One region of the Clostridium sp. 'White wine YQ' genome, then DNA from elsewhere that is predicted to be linked to it. Evidence: riboswitches for the same ligand, from Rfam matches in the RefSeq annotation. Region 1 holds a riboswitch; the other holds the start of a gene.
The links. A riboswitch is a leader RNA that binds a small molecule or an ion and turns the genes downstream of it on or off. The one in region 1 is predicted to bind thiamine pyrophosphate.

Region 1 (4,897 bases):
CTTCCTTGAAATATCCTTGTTCCTCTGCTGCATATAAAAACGCATGAACTGCATTTGGATACCAATCTAAAAGAACATTAACTTCTTTTAACTCTTTACTTGTACTTTGTTCTTCTTTCTTACTACATGCTGTTAATGCTAAACTAAATAGCATAACCATTGCTAAAATAATACTAAATCTTCTTAATTTCATAGTTACTCTCCTTTATTCCTTTTCTATATTTTAATAAAATTCTTTCAAGTAAAACCCCTACTGAAAATAGAAGTAATCCTAGAAAGGATAAAACAAGCACTCCTGCAAAAACTGAATCAGATTGTAGCATCCCAGCTACTCTCTTTACATAAGTTCCTAGTCCCTTTTCTGCTCCTAACCATTCTCCTATAGTTGCTCCGGCAATGCTATATGTTGCTGCAATTTTGAAACTACTTAGAAAATTTGGCAATACTGAATTCATATGAAGCTTCATAAATATTTGAATTTTACTGCCTCCTAGGGCCTTTAGTACATCTTCTAAATCTTTATCAACACTATTTAATCCATCCAGCGTACTTACTACGATCGGGAAGAAACAAAATAGTATAACTACAGCAACCTTAGACCATATGGTATATCCAAACCACATAACCATAATTGGTGATAATGCAATAGTTGGAATTGTTTGTGAAAAAATTATAATAGGATATAATGTTTTTCCAAGCCCTTTTGATGCATATATAGAAAAAGCGCATAGTATTCCGATAACTACAGATATAACTAATCCCAATAAAGCCTCGCCTAAGGTTACTAATGAATGACTAAATAGCAATTCTCTCTGAGTCCATAAAGCAGTTAGCACATTTGAAAACTTAGGCAAAATAAATTTTGGAACATTAAAATAAGGAACTAAGTATTGCCATGCCAATATAACTAAAATTACAAATACTAGTGGGAATATATTATTTTTAAATCTGCTCATCTATATTCCCTCCTTCGATTCTTCTAGCTTATCTAAGATATTCAATATTTGTCTCTTCAATTCAATAAATTCACCAGTTAAGGTAGTTTCATAAGTTCTCGGTCTATTAATATTAACTTCAATAGATTTTAGATTTTTATATGGTAATTCCGTACATATCAATATTCGGTCTGACAAAAGCAACGCTTCTTCTATATCATGTGTTATCATAAATACGGTGTTTTTTTCCTTCTGACATAAATCTAGTAACCAAGCTTGCATTTTCCTTCTTGTTAACGCATCTAATGAAGAAAATGGCTCATCTAATAGAAGTAATGACGGATTATTTACAATCGCTCTTAAAAAAGATGCTCTTTGTCTCATTCCTCCTGATAACTCATGTGGATATGAATTTTCCGTTCCTTTAAGATTAAAACTTTCAAAATATGTAACTGCCTTTTTTCTTGCCTCTTTTTTCGAATATCCATTTAACTCCAAGCCAACAGCTGTATTATCTAATATTGTTCTCCAAGGCATCAAGCAGTCTTTTTGAGGCATATACCCAATAATATTTTTATTGTTATTTTTCTCTATATCTATGCTTCCACTAATTGGTTTTAGTAACCCAAGTATTAATCTAAATAAAGTACTCTTTCCAGTTCCACTAGGAGCAATAATAGTTACAAACTCATTTTTATTTATACTAAAAGATAAATCGTCTAATATAAGCTTGTCTGTATCTCTATATTTAAAAGATAAATTATTAATTTCTAATGCCTTCATTTAAATTACCCAACCTTCTTTTTTATAACATGCATCCCAAAACATATATTCATATTTTGATGATAGAATGAAGATTTCTTCTAATTTTTCAAGTTGTCTTTCTGGTAGTCCTTCTGCTACTTTATCCATTAAATTGATGCACCAATTAACTTCATTATTATACTCATCACTTGCATAGGTTAGAATCCATTCTTTATAAAGCTCATGTTCTAAAGCCTTATCTTTTTTCGCTAAGCTTTTACCAATAAAGCTGTAACTCCACATGCAAGGAAGTAATGCTGCAACAAGTTCTGCTAATGTTCCTTCATTTGCTACCTGAAGCATAAATTTTGTGTAAGATAAATTATTCGAATTAGGTTTAGTATCCTCAAGTTCTTCCTTAGTTATGCCAAATCTTTTTGCAAATTCTATATGCCCGTCCATCTCTATACTTACAATATCATTTGCACATTTAGAAAAGCTCTTCATGTCTTCTAAGGAATCAGCTTTAACCATTCCTAATGCAAAAAGTTTTATATAGTCAATTAAATAAACATAATCTTGTTTAATATAAAAACAAAACTTGTCTTCAGCTAGTGTACCGTTACTCATATCTTTAAGAAATGGATGCTCTAAGCATGCATCCCAAATATACTTACCTTTTAAGTACAATCTCTCAGAAAAGCCCATAAAAAAACTCCTTTCAAACAGTATTAGGTATACCGATCGAAAAGAGTTAATAATCTAATAGAATATCTATATGTGAATAGACTTTTCCCATATACTACTTACTCACTTCCCTTCGCTGGCATTACCCAGTGCAGGTTTAAAGGGTCTGAAAAATTTCATCTCAGCCACTACAGCTCCCCTAGTGCACGCTAAAATTTTACCTCTTAATGATTATAATGTCAATATTCATAATTCTTATAATTTTACATTTTATAATTATAAGCGCTAATAATTACGTCTATTTACTCATTTATTCTAATATAATTGTATAAATTAATTATTTGGGAGATATTTATATTTATGAATATATTAGATTTACCAAATCAACCTTCGAATCCAACAAATGAACAAAGGTATTCACTAATAAGAAGTGATCTCGCTAAAGTTGGACGTGAGGAAGATTTTAATAACATTATTAGTTTATTAGCCCCCCCTCCTAATATCATAAACTATGCCCCTCCCGGCTCCCTTAAAGGAAAGAAGGTGGGCATAATTGGTGGAGGACTTGCTGGAATGTCTTCTGCTTTTGAACTTAGAAAATTAGGATGTGATATCACCATTTTTGAAGCTAGAAATAGAATTGGTGGTAGAGTTTATACACATTACTTCGATGATGAAAAAAAGATTTATGGAGAGTTAGGGGCTATTAGAATTCCTGTAACGCATGAGACTACCTGGCATTATATTAATCTTTTTAGACTTCATACCTATCCTTTTATTCAGTATAATCCAGATGCTTTTTTATATATTCTCAATACTAGAATTAGAAACAAACCTGAGGAAATTCAGAAAGTTCTTTATCCTAAATTTAATTTAACTCCAAAGGAAAGAAATACGCCTTGGCCTGAGCTTTATAATTATGCTTTTAATTCTCCTATAAAAACTTTACCACCTAATATTAGAACTGAATTATTAAAAATTCTTCCAGTTTATAACCCTAAGTATATTCCGCTATTAAATATTAGTGTACGTCAAAATCTTGAACTTTTAGGACTAAGTGATGAGGCTATTCAACTGTTAACAAGTGTTGATGCATTTTCTGGCTCTTTAATTGACGAGGCTTATAATGAAATATTACAAGAAAATTATCCAATTTTCTTTCAGCACTTATATAGAATTGATGGCGGCAATGTAAATCTACCTTTAGCATTTTACTATTCTTTATTGTCTCAAAAACCTAAAGAATACGATAATATACCGCAAGAGGCCATAGGAAATGTAAACTGGATTGGTGGCTACTGGGTATCGGGAATTCATAAAAATGAAGCTGGTGATAAAGTTATAATTACGTATAAAAATAGGGAACTTACTGAAGTTTTAAATGAATCCTTTGATTATGTTGTATGCGCTATTCCATTTACTATCCTTAAAACTGTTGATATTGATCCAGTATTCTCAAATAGAAAAATGGAAGCAATAAGGCAAATTGCTTATGTTAATGGACATAGAACTATATATTTATGTAAGAAACGTTTTTGGGAAGAAGATACAGATTATGGTAGAATCAATGGAGGTATCTCCTATTCCGATGGTCCATTAACCACAACTCTATATCCTTCAGATCATATAAATAATCCAAATCCTGATGAGCCTGGGGTATTAGTAGCTTCATATAACTTACATATGGATGCTACAAGTATTGCAAATATAAGTGAACCTATTCATAATGACATAATCGCAACTGAGCTTGAGAAACTTCATGGATTACCTAAGGGATTATTAAATTCTATTGTGGAAAAATCAATGTATATTTCTTGGAATATAGAAGAGTGGTCAAGAGGTGCAGTTTGTCATATGACTCCTGGACAAAAACGAGTTTTTTCATATGAAATTACAAGACCAGAATATAATAATAGAATTTTTTTCGCAGGTGAACATGCTTCAGTCTCTCACGGTTGGATGCAAGGCTCATTATATACTGGAATGCAAGCTGCAAATCAATTAGCATATTATTCAAACGCTGAAAAACACTCTGTTTAATGAGTGTTTTTCTACTTTAATAATTTAATATATATCCGTGATGAAAGTTTATAACGCAAAAGAGCGATAGGAAATTCCTATCACTCTTCTTATTTTAATGCAAATTCTCTTACTTCGTTATAAATGGATGATGCTTTATTGATTTGTTCTTGTGGTGCTGGACAAAGTGGATAATAGCCTTTCTTAACCATCCATTGCCATACATCGTATGCATGATTGCAACTCATTGTAAAAGCATCTTTTAAAAATTCCCTTATTTTTGGATTACTTGCCTCCATTGCACTCCAAGCATATTCTCTTCCTGCCCTCTTTAGTGTTAAAAGATATGCTGTAGCTATTTCCCTATCATTTAATTCTTGCACATCAGTTCTAGGTGTAACAGGCTCTAGATTATTTACTGGGGATTTTGTAAAGTCAGTTAAACTTACATTTAACTCAGGTACTTGGAGTTTTTGTGTAGACCCAGTTGCATTTTTTACAAACTCAACTTT
Region 2 (4,897 bases), on a different contig from region 1:
ACTATAAGAAGAACCTTTCCTTTATATTCACTTAAGGAAACTTCCTTACCAGTTATTGATTTGGCTGAAAAATCATAAATTGACATAATAAATCCTCCTATTAATTGTCTTGTTGAATATATTATAGCATAAATTTAATTGTGTGCAATTGAATTTTATAAAATAATACTTTGTGAAATTATATTTTTAATTTATAATAAAATATGAGATATTATAAATTAAAAATACAGGAGATGTATAAAATGAAATATGAAGATGGATTAAAGCTAGAAAATCAACTATGTTTTTCAATATATGCAACATCAAGAGCTATAACAAAAATATATAGACCTTTTTTAGAGAAGTTAGGAATAACTTACCCTCAATATTTAGTGATGTTAGTACTGTGGGAAAAAGAAAATATAACTCTTAAGGCATTAAGTAATAGATTATATTTAGACTCAGGTACATTGACACCACTTCTTAAAAGATTAGAGGGGATGGAGCTATTAAAGAGGCAGCGTTCTAGTGAAGATGAAAGAATACTTTGTGTAAATATAACTGAAAAGGGTAAGGAACTTAAAAAAGAAGCATTAACTATACCAGAATGTATTTTAAAATCAATTAATATGGATATAGAACAGTTAATTAAATTTAAAAAGGATACAGATGAACTACTAGAAAGTATTAAAAATTTAGAACAATAAAATAATAAAAGGTTAATCCCCTCTCTCTTTTGGGCATGAATGGGAAAATATGCAAATTAAGAATGTTAGAAATATATATAAGGTTTAAGCCTATGTGTGACGATAAATAACTGAGCTTAAACAATAGGATAAGGGGAGGATTAACTAATGAAACAAGATATTAGACTTAGAGGGATACGTGCAAAATTAGTTGCAGGTTTTTTATCTATTTGCATTATTCCACTAATAGTACTAGGAATGTTTGCATATTTTCAATCAAAAGCAACTTTAACAAAAAAGTTTGAAGCAACAAGTGGGCAAACTATATCGGAAATTAATAAGGCTGTAGATAGTTTCTTAAATTCTAAAGTGGCTATGGTAAATATGGCATCAGGCAATGATAGCTTTACTGCATATGATGGAACTCAAGAAAAAGTTACTTCATTAAAGAATTACTTAAAGGATATGCAAGGAAGTAGTAAAGAGATAGTAGCTGCCTATATGGGAACTGAAAAAGGTGAATTTATTAGATATCCAGAAGCACAAATGGCAGCAGGATATGACCCAAGAGTAAGGGATTGGTACAAGCTTGCATTAAATAATGAGGGAAAAGCAATTATTACCAAAGCATACAAAAGTGCATCAACAGGTCAAATTATGGCTAGTGTAGCTAAAGCCGTAACTAAAGATGGGAAAGTTATAGGAGTTGTATCCTTAGACATAGATCTGAATGCTATGGCAGATAAATTTAAGGATTCAAAAATTGGAGATAGTGGATATGCTTATATAACAGATAGCGAGGGGATAATTTTAGCACATCCTAATAGCAAGATAATTGGAACTCCAGAAGCTACAAAACTTAGCATATGGAATGATATAAAGAATGGAAAAAGCGGTTTTATAAAATACAATTATAATGGATCTGACAAGTTTTCAAGTTATATAACCAATGACACTAGCGGGTGGAAGATAGTAGCTGCTATGAGTATTACAGAAGTAGACAATGATGTAAATGCAATAAGAAATATAATGCTTATAGTAATTGCAGCAGTTATAGTAATATCTATATTTGTATCACTTTATTTAAGTGGTGGAATGGCTAAGAATGCAAAAGAGTTAAGTAAAGCATTTAATGATGCCGCAAATGGAGATTTATCTGCAAAAGTAGATATCAAGTCTAAAGATGAATTTGGAGATCTAGGTAAAGATTTCAATAGTATGATTAGTAATATTGCAAGTTTGATGAGAGACGTCAAATTATCATCTGGAACTGTATCAGAAAATTCACAAGTACTTTCTACTATGGCAGGAGAAACAACAATTTCTATAACTCAAGTATCTAAGGCTATTGAAGAAATTGCATTAGGAGCAACTCAGCAAGCTCAAAGTTCGCAAGATGCAGCTAGTGATATTAGTGAATTGGCTACAGGAATTGATGAAATAACATCTACGACAAAAGATGTAGAAAATCTATCACGTAATGCATTAGAATTTGGTAATAAAGGATTAGACATGGTTATTGATTTAGCAGTTAAATCAAATAAAACTAAGAAATCTTCTATAGAAGTAAGTGAAATTGTTATGGAAATGAGTAGAAATACAGAAGAGATAAATATGATTTCAGATGCTATTGCAGATATAACAGAACAAACCAATCTTTTATCTCTTAATGCTAGTATAGAGGCAGCAAGAGCTGGAGAAGCAGGGAAAGGATTTGCGGTTGTAGCAGAAGAAATTAGACAATTAGCAGAACAATCAAAGAATTCTACTGAAGAAATAAGAAAAATTATTGAATCAGTTAAGAATATGTCAAAATCAGCAGTCAAAGCAATTGAAAGCTCTAATGCTATTGTAAATGAGCAAGAAGCTGCGGTGGTTGAAACAGAGAAGATATTTAATGAAATATTAACATCAATTAATGAATTAACTGATGGAATAAAGAGTATAATGAGCTCTACGTCAGTAATTGCAGCTAAGAAAAATAATGTAATTATGCAGATTGATAATATTTCAGCAGTATCCCAAGAGACAGCTTCTGGTTCAGAAGAAGTTTCAGCATCTGCTGAAGAGATAAATGCTACAATGGAAGAGGTTTCAAGATTTACAGAGGAACTTCAAGATTTAGCTAAGCTTCTTAACGAAGGTGTCAGCAAATTTAAAATTGGCTAATATCTTTAGTTGAAGAAAATACAATACTATGCTATTATGAAGGAGACAATTTAATAATAAAAAACACAGGGGTGTTGGTATTTGGCCAACTGAGAGAAAGAACTTATTCTTTTAACCCTATGAACCTGAACTGGGTTATTCCAGCGTAGGAAGTTGTTTTCTTTATTTTATAGAAGGTAATTTTAAGCACAAATCCTATGGATTTGTGCTTCTTTTATTAAAACGACAAACGAAGGAGGAATATGATGAAAACTAAAAAATTAACCATAGCATCTTTATTTATAGCAATTGGAGTAGTAACAGGAAATTTGATTTATATACCAATAGGAGCATCAAAATGTTTTCCTATGCAAGGCACAATTAATGTCTTATCAGGAATATTGTTAGGTCCTGGATATGGAGTTATAGTAGCCTTTTGTATTTCTCTATTAAGAAATATCCTTGGAACAGGAACTCTTTTGGCTTTTCCTGGAAGTATGATAGGGGCTTTCTTGGCGGGTTATCTGTATCTTAAGACTAAAAAAAGTTTTTTTGCAGTTTTAGGTGAAGTATTTGGTACGGGAATCTTAGGAGCGTTACTATCTTTTCCTATAGCAAAGCTAATAATGGGAAAAGAAGTAGGAGCACTATTTTATATAGTTCCATTTTTAATAAGTACTGTTGGCGGTAGTCTAATAGCATACTTATTAGTTAGAGTTTTAAGCTCTACAAAGCTAATATCATTAAATGGTAAAGATTTATAAAAAAATATAAATTAAAACAAGTCTATAATAAGTTTCAATTAGGTATAAGGAGGTTTTTATGAAAAAGGTATTAACTATAGCAGGATCAGATAGCTGCGGAGGAGCGGGAATACAAGCAGATCTTAAGACTTTTAGTGCTAATGGAGTATACGGTATGAGTGTTATAACAGCAGTAACTGCACAAAACACACAAGGAGTTTTTGATGTTCAAGATTTAGATGAAAAAATAATCAAAGGGCAAATAGATGCAATATTTACGGATATAGAAGTAGATGCTGTTAAAATAGGAATGGTTTCACAAATCTCAACGATAAAAGCGATAGCAGAAAAATTGAAGCTATATAAGCCTAAGAATTTAGTGTTAGATCCAGTGATGATATCTAAAAGTGGATATTCTTTATTGAAGCCTGAATCAGAGAGAGCATTAATAGATGAATTGATACCATTAGCTTATATAATTACGCCTAATGTTCCTGAAGCTGAGGAGATTTTAAAAGCAGTAAATTCAGATATAGTTGTAATAGAAACAGTAGAGGATATGGAAGCAGCTGCAAAAGAGATATATAAGCTTGGATGTGAAAATGTCTTGTTAAAAGGCGGACATATTGAAGGGGAAGCTATTGATGTATTATATGATGGAAAGGAAATTATACATTTCCAATCTGAGAGGATTAATACAAAAAATACTCATGGTACAGGATGCACCTTGTCTTCAGCAATTGCTTCTAATTTAGCCCTTGGATTAGATATTAAAGAAGCAGTTGATAAAGCTAAAAAATATATAACAGTAGCAATAGAGCATTCTTTAGATATAGGAAAAGGCGTTGGACCTACACATCATTTCTATGAACTTTATAAAAAAGGAGGATTACTAAATGAAGATTAATGAAGTAGTAGCCGGATTATTAGAGAAAGTAAGGGAAAAGGGCCCACTAGTGCATCACTTAACTAATTACGTAACAGTAAATGATTGCGCGAATATAACTTTAGCAATTGGAGCATCTCCTGTTATGGCTGATGATATAAATGAAGTTAAGGATATGGTGTCATTGGCATCTTCCTTAGTTATAAATATTGGTACACTTAATAGTAGAACTGTAGAGGCAATGCTTGAGGCAGGTAAAAAAGCAAATGAGCTAGGAATTCCTGTAGTATTAGATCCTGTAGGAGCAGGTGCGACACCTTATAGAACAGAAGTAGCAAAAAGAATCATAGAAAATATAAAGTTGTCAGTGGTAAGAGGAAATATCTCTGAAATTAAAGTTTTATATGGTATAGATACCATAACAAAGGGTGTGGATGCGGCAGAAAGTATTTCAG

Region 2: another riboswitch for thiamine pyrophosphate. It lies ahead of thiW (energy coupling factor transporter S component ThiW); the one in region 1 lies ahead of tenA (thiaminase II).

What each region holds. Positions count from the first base shown of each region.
Region 1 covers NZ_JAQYUU010000001.1:1,458,249-1,463,145, forward strand. The annotation lists gene PTZ02_RS07340 (ABC transporter substrate-binding protein) at 1-193, opposite strand, end outside; gene PTZ02_RS07345 (ABC transporter permease) at 174-956, opposite strand; gene PTZ02_RS07350 (ABC transporter ATP-binding protein) at 957-1,718, opposite strand; gene tenA (thiaminase II) at 1,719-2,387, opposite strand; TPP riboswitch at 2,478-2,577, opposite strand; gene PTZ02_RS07360 (flavin monoamine oxidase family protein) at 2,727-4,406, shown strand; gene PTZ02_RS07365 (spore coat protein) at 4,496-4,897, opposite strand, start outside.
Region 2 covers NZ_JAQYUU010000009.1:196,947-201,843, forward strand. The annotation lists gene PTZ02_RS18260 (glutathione peroxidase) at 1-86, opposite strand, end outside; gene PTZ02_RS18265 (MarR family winged helix-turn-helix transcriptional regulator) at 243-686, shown strand; gene PTZ02_RS18270 (methyl-accepting chemotaxis protein) at 834-2,834, shown strand; TPP riboswitch at 2,892-3,004, shown strand; gene thiW (energy coupling factor transporter S component ThiW) at 3,080-3,577, shown strand; gene thiD (bifunctional hydroxymethylpyrimidine kinase/phosphomethylpyrimidine kinase) at 3,636-4,463, shown strand; gene thiM (hydroxyethylthiazole kinase) at 4,453-4,897, shown strand, end outside.